One region of the Vibrio sp. 10N genome, then DNA from elsewhere that is predicted to be linked to it. Evidence: predicted binding sites of a transcription regulator. Region 1 holds the regulator's gene; the other holds the start of a gene.
What was found. The regulator PurR, encoded in region 1, represses purine synthesis genes. The targets are predictions, from matches to a motif close to TNANGNAAACGTTTNCNTNA.

Region 1 (3,747 bases):
GTCTTGCCAACAATCTTCTGGTAATGCGAAGTATTTAGTGACGACAGGAAATCCACGCTTTTTGTAAACGTATGGTTTGTAACCCAGTTTCTTAAAGGTAGATATGGTCTTGCGGTCTGTTCTGATATGTAATTTGTTGTTCACTGCTAATGCAAACATCGTATCATCTACGAAGATGCCAAATCCGCCGAACATGGAGCGAGACTTTACTCTTCCAAGCTGAGCGAATAACTGCATTGAATCTTTTAGTATAGGATTATCCATGCTTATTCTTTTCTCGGTGTTATTGATTGTGTCACCAAAATCAGGTCCGAGAGTATAGCAAACGGGTGTCAGAGCTCTGTTAAGCCACTGCTATAACTGAGTCTTACCCCTTGCCATCGGCAACCCCGCTACCTATCAATTAAAAAATTGGTTTAGGCCGGAGGCTTTGCGTCCCACCCTTTCAGATGGTTTGCCCTGTGCGTGACACATATAGCATATAGGAAAACTATGTAAGTTATTGATTACTGTTTTTTCAAAATGTGACACTGGTTCAAATAATGGTTGACTATTTGTGCCTAGAGGTGAATAAAAAATTGACAGTGGGCAGGGAAAACTTTGAATAGAGATCAAAAAAAAGTGCCGAAATCGGCACTTTTGTCAGCATTAGGTAAGAGGTTTGACAGAGTCACGTTCTACAATTTCTGGGTGCATTTCGAAAATGCGTTTTTCGTGACCTTTATCTTTGATTCGTTCTAGTAGAATCTCAAAGGCATTTTTACCGACGCGTCGCTTCGGTTGGTGAACCGTTGTGAGCGGAGGTGAAAAGTATTCAGCCAGTTCGATATTGTCATAACCAATAACAGAAATGTCGTCAGGGACACGAACGCCAAGCTGCTGAAGGCGACTCATTAGTCCGAATGCCATTGTGTCATTAAAGCAAAATACTGCAGTGGGCCTTTCTTCCATTGCTGCAATTCGGTTCGCGGCGATTACAGCGGTATCACATTCAAAGTTACCTTCTAAAATGCGATCTTCTTTCATTTCGATACCGGCTTCCACCAGTGCACGCTTGTAACCAATGATGCGCTCTTGGCAGACAGCTTTCTCTAAGTGGCCACTTAGGCAAGCAATATCGGTATGACCTTTTTCAATCAAGAACTTAGTTGCTAGATAGCCACCTTCTTCCGAGTTATCGATGATCTTATCTGCTTGCGAGCTCTCTGGGCCCCAATCCATGATTACCTTAGGAATATCAGCATGGCGGTCAAGCATTTCAAGGAGCTCTTCGGTTAAGTCTGAGCACATCACCAAAATGCCATCAACACGCTTTTCGGCAAGCATGCGGATGTAGTCACGTTGCTTCTCGTAAACACCGCCTGTGTTACACAAAATGAGAGTATAGCCTTGGCGATAGCAGTAACTTTCCACACCATCGATGACTTCTGAGAAAAATAAGTTGGTCGACTGCGTAACCAGCATGCCAATGGTCTTGGTCGAGTTGCATTTCAAGCTACGAGCAACCGCACTTGGGGCGTAATTGAGCTCATTAACCGCCGCCATCACTTTTTCTTGTGTTGCTTCTGCAACAAAGCGAGTCTTATTAATTACATGGGATACTGTGGTCGTTGAAACGCCAGCAAGTCGGGCGACATCTTTAATGGTTGCCATAGTGATATCCTATTAGTCGCGGCTTATAGGTTTAACGTTGAATTAACGTTTGTGCCGCTTTCATTTTAGTGGTTCCAGCACTTTTGTGAAAATACGAATTTAAAGGCGGGAACCGGCAAGTGTATGCAAGCCAAGGCAAAGTTTGAGCGTATGGCTCAAAGTCGGCACCGGAAAGGGGCGTCTAATTGTAATGCCGTTGGGTGATTGCATTTAAACGGCGAATTGTAGTCGCAGCTTAGTGAGCTGGCAATCATTTATCCTAGAAATTTATAACTAAGGCGCAAAATTGACTCATAGAGAGCGGAAAACCCTTTTGCGCCACATGTTAGCTAGTCGTTTTCATCCAAAAGATAGGTAAGGTCGAGCTGACAGAAAGCGTGCAATAAACTTGCCGCAGCTGCGTAAAAACCAAATTCATCAAACTGTTGGCATTTTTGAACGAACTGAGGCAACCAGCTCATTAAATAGGTATTAATGAAGTCTGCTTGCTCGGTCATCGCGGTGTTCATGTGCGCTTCATTTTCCAGCTCGTTGGAGCGGATTATGAGATTGCCCAAAAAGTCGAGCTCAATTGCGAGATGGTCAGCGGGTTCATTCAGATCTTGATTAACGGCAACACCGTGCTTTGTCAGAAGGTCTGTCATGTCCTGTGCTGGTTGGTCATTAAGCAAGCCGGACTTACCAATATACATAGAGGCATAAGGCAGTGCGCCATGTTTATCGGACTTCAAAAAGAGATCGCAGAAGTCTGCTGAGAGCTCTAGCTGGGCATCTTCACGAACTTGTAAGCGATTTAGTGCATCGGTGAAAGTTTTTATCGGCTCAGAGAGGGATGGGTTTTCACCTAGGCCTGTTAGAAACGAACGTATCTCTGGGCTGTGATATTTGTTTAGCTCATCTTCGGTCAGCTCTGAAGCAAATAGGCTGGACAGCCACCAATAGATTTCCGCACGTTGTTCATTAAATGCTTTGATTTCTTGCATTTGTATCGTCTCCAAAAATGATACCTTCTATTCTAGCCAATAAAGATGAACAGCAATAACGGATAATATGAATAAATAAGTTAATTTATTAAAAAATATGATAAAAATTAATTTACGCGCCCAAATTGTACTTGGGTATTTGTTGCATATGGCGTTCGATGGTTTTGGTTGTCTTGAATCAAAAAAAAAGTAGGTTTGTGCTTATTGACGGCGGTGTAGACTAGAATTGTGAATGGTTATGAATAGAATGCCCCAGTCATTACAGATTGAGATAGTACCGATATGAAATATCACGTTTTGGTTGTAGAAGATGACGTAGTCACTCGCAGTAAGCTCGCTGGCTATTTCGAAAATGAAGGGTATTTGGTTAGTGAAGCCCAAGATGGCAATGAAATGCGTCAAGTTTTGCAAGAGTCGAGTATTGACCTAGTTATGCTTGATATTAACCTGCCAAAAGAAGACGGCCTAATGCTGACGAGAGAGCTGCGTAGTCAGTCTGATATTGGCATTATTCTCGTCACTGGTCGCACCGATAGTATTGACCGTATCGTTGGGCTTGAGATGGGCGCGGATGATTATGTAACTAAGCCTTTTGAGCTGCGTGAGCTGTTGGTTAGAGTTAAGAATTTACTATGGCGCATCTCATTGGCGCGCAAACAGCCGGTGCTAGAGCAGTCGGTTGAGAGTGAACACGTTATTCACTTTGGAGAATGGACGTTTGATAAACAACGACGTTCACTAACAAACAGTGGCGATCCGGTGAAACTGACTAAGGCGGAGTACGAGCTTCTCGTGGCGCTTTCCACCTACCCAAACCAAGTGCTCAGTCGTGAACGTATTTTGAATATGATCAGCCATCGCGTTGATGCGCCAAACGATCGAACGATTGATGTATTGATCCGTCGTATGAGAGCCAAAATGGAAGTGGATCCTAAGAATCCGCAAATTTTCATTACCGTCCATGGTGAAGGTTACATGTTCGCTGGCGACTAAGATTAATAGACAGTTAAAATCCTGTATTAGCTCCAGTTACCAAAAAGGTAACTGGAGCTGTTTTATGGGAGCAGGTTTACTTTCTTTAGTAACGAATTGCGGCGTTACCGATTAATTT
Region 2 (3,747 bases), 340 kb from region 1:
TGCACGTATTCATCCGCTGGGAATGGTAAGTCATAGTTGATAACCACAGGGAGATTTTCAATATCAATACCACGCGCGGCAACGCCCGTTGCGACTAGGTACTGGATTTCGCCAGCTTTAAACGACTCAATCAATTGCTGACGAATCTTCTGGTTACGGCCACTGTGGAACGCTTCAGCTGCGATGCCGCGCTTTTCAAGCTGGCTCACCAGTTTGGCAGCGCCATGTTTAGTCTCAATAAAAATCAGCGCTTGTTTCCAATCATTGGTTTGCAGCATGTGGCTGAGCAGCGACGATTTCATGTCTTTATCGACCGTGACAATCCACTGCTTGATGTTGCTCTTTGAAGCACTGTGTTTGGTAATCGAGATCTCTTCAGGATCGCGGATTGCCGATTTTGCTAACTCTCGAACTGGGTTAGACAGCGTTGCTGAGAAAAGGAGGTTTTGCGCATCTTCTGGTACGCGAGCAATGATTTTGTTGATGGCATCGATAAAGCCCATATCAAGCATCTTATCGGCTTCATCTAACACCAGTACTTCGAGCTCATCAAAATGAATCGCGCGCTGACCGTACAAATCAATCAAGCGGCCAGGAGTGGCAACGACAATATCAACGCCATCAATCAGCGCTTGTTTTTGCGGTGCGTAATCCACACCACCAAACATCGCCATCGACTTTAAAGGCAGATGCTGCGCGTAGGCTTCAATGCTTTGGTTTACCTGCAGTGCCAGTTCACGAGTCGGCGTTAAGATGATCGCACGCGCACGCTTCTTACGCTGGGTTTCGCTTTGGCTTAGCTTCTCTAGAATAGGCAGCACAAAACTCGCCGTTTTACCGGTACCCGTTTGTGCCGCTGCAATCAGGTTTTCACCTTTTAGGACAATCGGAATTGCTTTGGTTTGAATCGTGGTTGGCTTTTGATAGCCAAGCGACGCTACTGCATCCAATATAGGTTGGCTTAAGCCGAGGTTAGAAAAAGACATCACGAGTTCTCAGACGATTAATTGCAAAAAGTGTAGCAGATCATAAGAATTAAAACGAAAAACCCCTGACAACTCATAGAGCTATCAGGGGTCTTAAAATAATGGCACGCCCTGTAGGATTCGAACCTACGACCACATCCTTAGAAGGGACGTGCTCTATCCAGCTGAGCTAAGGGCGCGCTATAGGGAAAGGATTATACGAGTTAGGAGAGGTAAATCAATGGCTTTATTACTTTGAGTGGTTTAAACGCCCAAAAAAAAGTCAACACATCATCAAAAGACGAAAAACACACCAATGCAAACGTTTGCGTTGTAGCTTTTGAAATAGTTTTCTGGGACAATGCACACAAAAATAACAGTCAATTAACTTTCTCAAGGAAAATTATGTCTGCTCAAAACATTGATGGGAAACTCATTTCTCAAACTGTACGCTCAGAAGTGGCCGCTCGTGTTAAAGCGAGAACGGACGCAGGACTTCGAGCGCCGGGGTTAGCAGTTGTTTTAGTGGGTGAAGACCCAGCCTCGCAGGTTTATGTGGGTAGCAAACGTCGCGCGTGTGAAGAGGTAGGCTTTGTTTCTAAGTCTTACGACTTGCCAGCGAGCGCAACCGAAGAAGAGCTATTAAGCCTAGTTGATGAGCTGAACAATGACCCAGAGGTCGACGGTATCTTGGTGCAATTGCCGCTTCCAGCGGGTATCGATACGACTCACGTTCTTGAGCGCATCATCCCAGAAAAAGATGTCGATGGCTTCCACCCATACAATGTAGGCCGTCTAGCGCAGCGCATTCCTAAGTTACGCTCGTGCACGCCGAAAGGCATTATCACTCTCCTTGACCGTTACAACATTCAACTTCGTGGTAAGCACGCGGTGATTGTGGGTGCATCTAATATTGTTGGTCGCCCAATGACGCTAGAGCTGTTGCTGGCTGGTTGCACAACGACAACCTGTCACCGATTCACTAAAGACTTAGAGAGCCATGTGCGTCAAGCAGACGTGGTAGTGGTCGCTGTTGGTAAGCCAAACTTTGTGCCAGGCCACTGGATTAAGAAAGGTGCGGTTGTGGTCGATGTGGGCATCAACCGTTTAGAGAATGGTACTCTGGTTGGTGATGTCGAATACGATGTGGCTAAAGATAACGCGAGTTTCATCACCCCGGTTCCTGGCGGTGTGGGCCCTATGACAGTCGCAAGCCTGATTGAGAACACCATGATTGCCTGTGAGCAGTTCCACACTGCTAAAAAGTAATCCGCTCCAGTAAGGGAGCTCGCTCCCTTACTTTCATTACCGCTTGTCGCACGACATTTCCCTCTAAAAATCAGTCAGATAACGTTAACTCCCTCTCATTTTTCCCTACTCTTTGTCCTTGTATTAGTAACTTTGCCGCTTTGTCACAGTATTCGTCCCTCACGTTAGGTACAAACAGAGTCAGAAATATTCGTCGACTAATGAGGGGACAACGCTATGTATAAGAAAAATGCCGTAATTACAGCGGAAAGTGGCCTACACACCAGACCAGCAGCACAGTTTGTAAAACAAGCTAAACAGTATGCTGAAGATGTCGAGATTGTATCAAAAGGGAAAACCGCCACCGCCAAAAACTTGTTTAAGCTGCAAACACTGCAGTTGGTGAAAGGCACAGAAGTCACGGTTCAATCTGCCAATAAACAGGCAGTGGATGAGCTGGCGAGTTTCTTAGAGAAAGTGACTGGCTAACGATAATAAAAGGGCTCAACGTACGCGGCCTGAGTACGTTGAGCCCTTTTCTATTTACTGTGTCGGCATTGCGCCTCGGCCACGACTACTTCATCGCAATACGGTCCGCCAAATGACTCACCGCTAAAGCAAAATAGTACGAACGGTTCCACTTCATCAACACGTTGTAATTGTTGTATACCAAGTAAACACGACCATTTTCATCGTCGGGCATGATAAGCCACGCTTTAATGTCTTCATCCAACTGCGGCAATGGGCGACCATCGTATTTAGTTACGCCTAACTTGCTCCACTCTTGCAGTAGTTTGCCTTTTTCAGACTCACGACCTTGCAGTTCCGGTGAAAACCCTTTTGGTACTTTGACTTGGCGACCCCAGGTGTATTTGTCATCCCAACCTGATTGCGCTAGATAGTTCGCGGTAGAAGCAAACACATCGGCTTCCGTATCCCAAATATCTTTCTTACCATCGCCATTGCCATCGGCAGCAAAGTTTAAGAAAGAGCTTGGCATAAACTGGCTTTGCCCCATTGCCCCAGCCCAAGACCCTTTCATGTTTTCTGGTGCAATATGGCCCTGCTCTAGAATAGTCAGAGCGGCAAGCGCTTCACTGCGGAAGAAAGCTTCGCGTCGCCCTTCGTAAGCCATGGTCGACAGCGCATCGATGACGCGGTAATTCCCCGTGAAGCGGCCAAAGTTACTTTCCACACCCCAAAGCGCCACAATAAAGCGCGGCTGGACGCCGTACTCATCACCGATACGTTTCAGTTCAGCGTAATGTTTATCGTGCAGCTCTTTTGCCTGTTTAACTTTCCAGTCTGGCACCGCTCTTGGAATGTATTCATCCAAGGTGAGCTTTTTCTCGGGCTGATTGCGATCGGCTTTCACCGCTCTAGGCTTGTATTCAACCCCGGCAAAGGCGTCTGTTAAAATTTGCTCGGAAATCCCTTTGGCACGTGCTTCTTGCTTGAGGCCTGCAACATACTCCTCAAAGGATTCCTTTTGTTGCGCGAACGCGCTTGTGGCTAGGCTAGCTCCTAGCATCAC

Region 2: the regulator PurR is predicted to act here: its motif matches at 1,280-1,299, upstream of folD (bifunctional methylenetetrahydrofolate dehydrogenase/methenyltetrahydrofolate cyclohydrolase FolD).

What each region holds. Positions count from the first base shown of each region.
Region 1 is NZ_BTPM01000001.1:1,178,216-1,181,962, forward strand. Features, by position in the region: gene AAA946_RS05620 (TfoX/Sxy family DNA transformation protein) at 1-264, opposite strand, end outside; cyclic di-GMP riboswitch class I at 380-469, opposite strand; gene purR (HTH-type transcriptional repressor PurR) at 649-1,653, opposite strand; gene torD (molecular chaperone TorD) at 1,983-2,636, opposite strand; gene torR (two-component system response regulator TorR) at 2,919-3,629, shown strand.
Region 2 is NZ_BTPM01000001.1:841,875-845,621, reverse strand. Features, by position in the region: gene AAA946_RS04035 (DEAD/DEAH box helicase) at 1-986, opposite strand, end outside; tRNA gene AAA946_RS04030 (tRNA-Arg) at 1,089-1,165, opposite strand; gene folD (bifunctional methylenetetrahydrofolate dehydrogenase/methenyltetrahydrofolate cyclohydrolase FolD) at 1,371-2,234, shown strand; gene AAA946_RS04020 (HPr family phosphocarrier protein) at 2,451-2,702, shown strand; gene AAA946_RS04015 (lytic murein transglycosylase) at 2,788-3,747, opposite strand, start outside.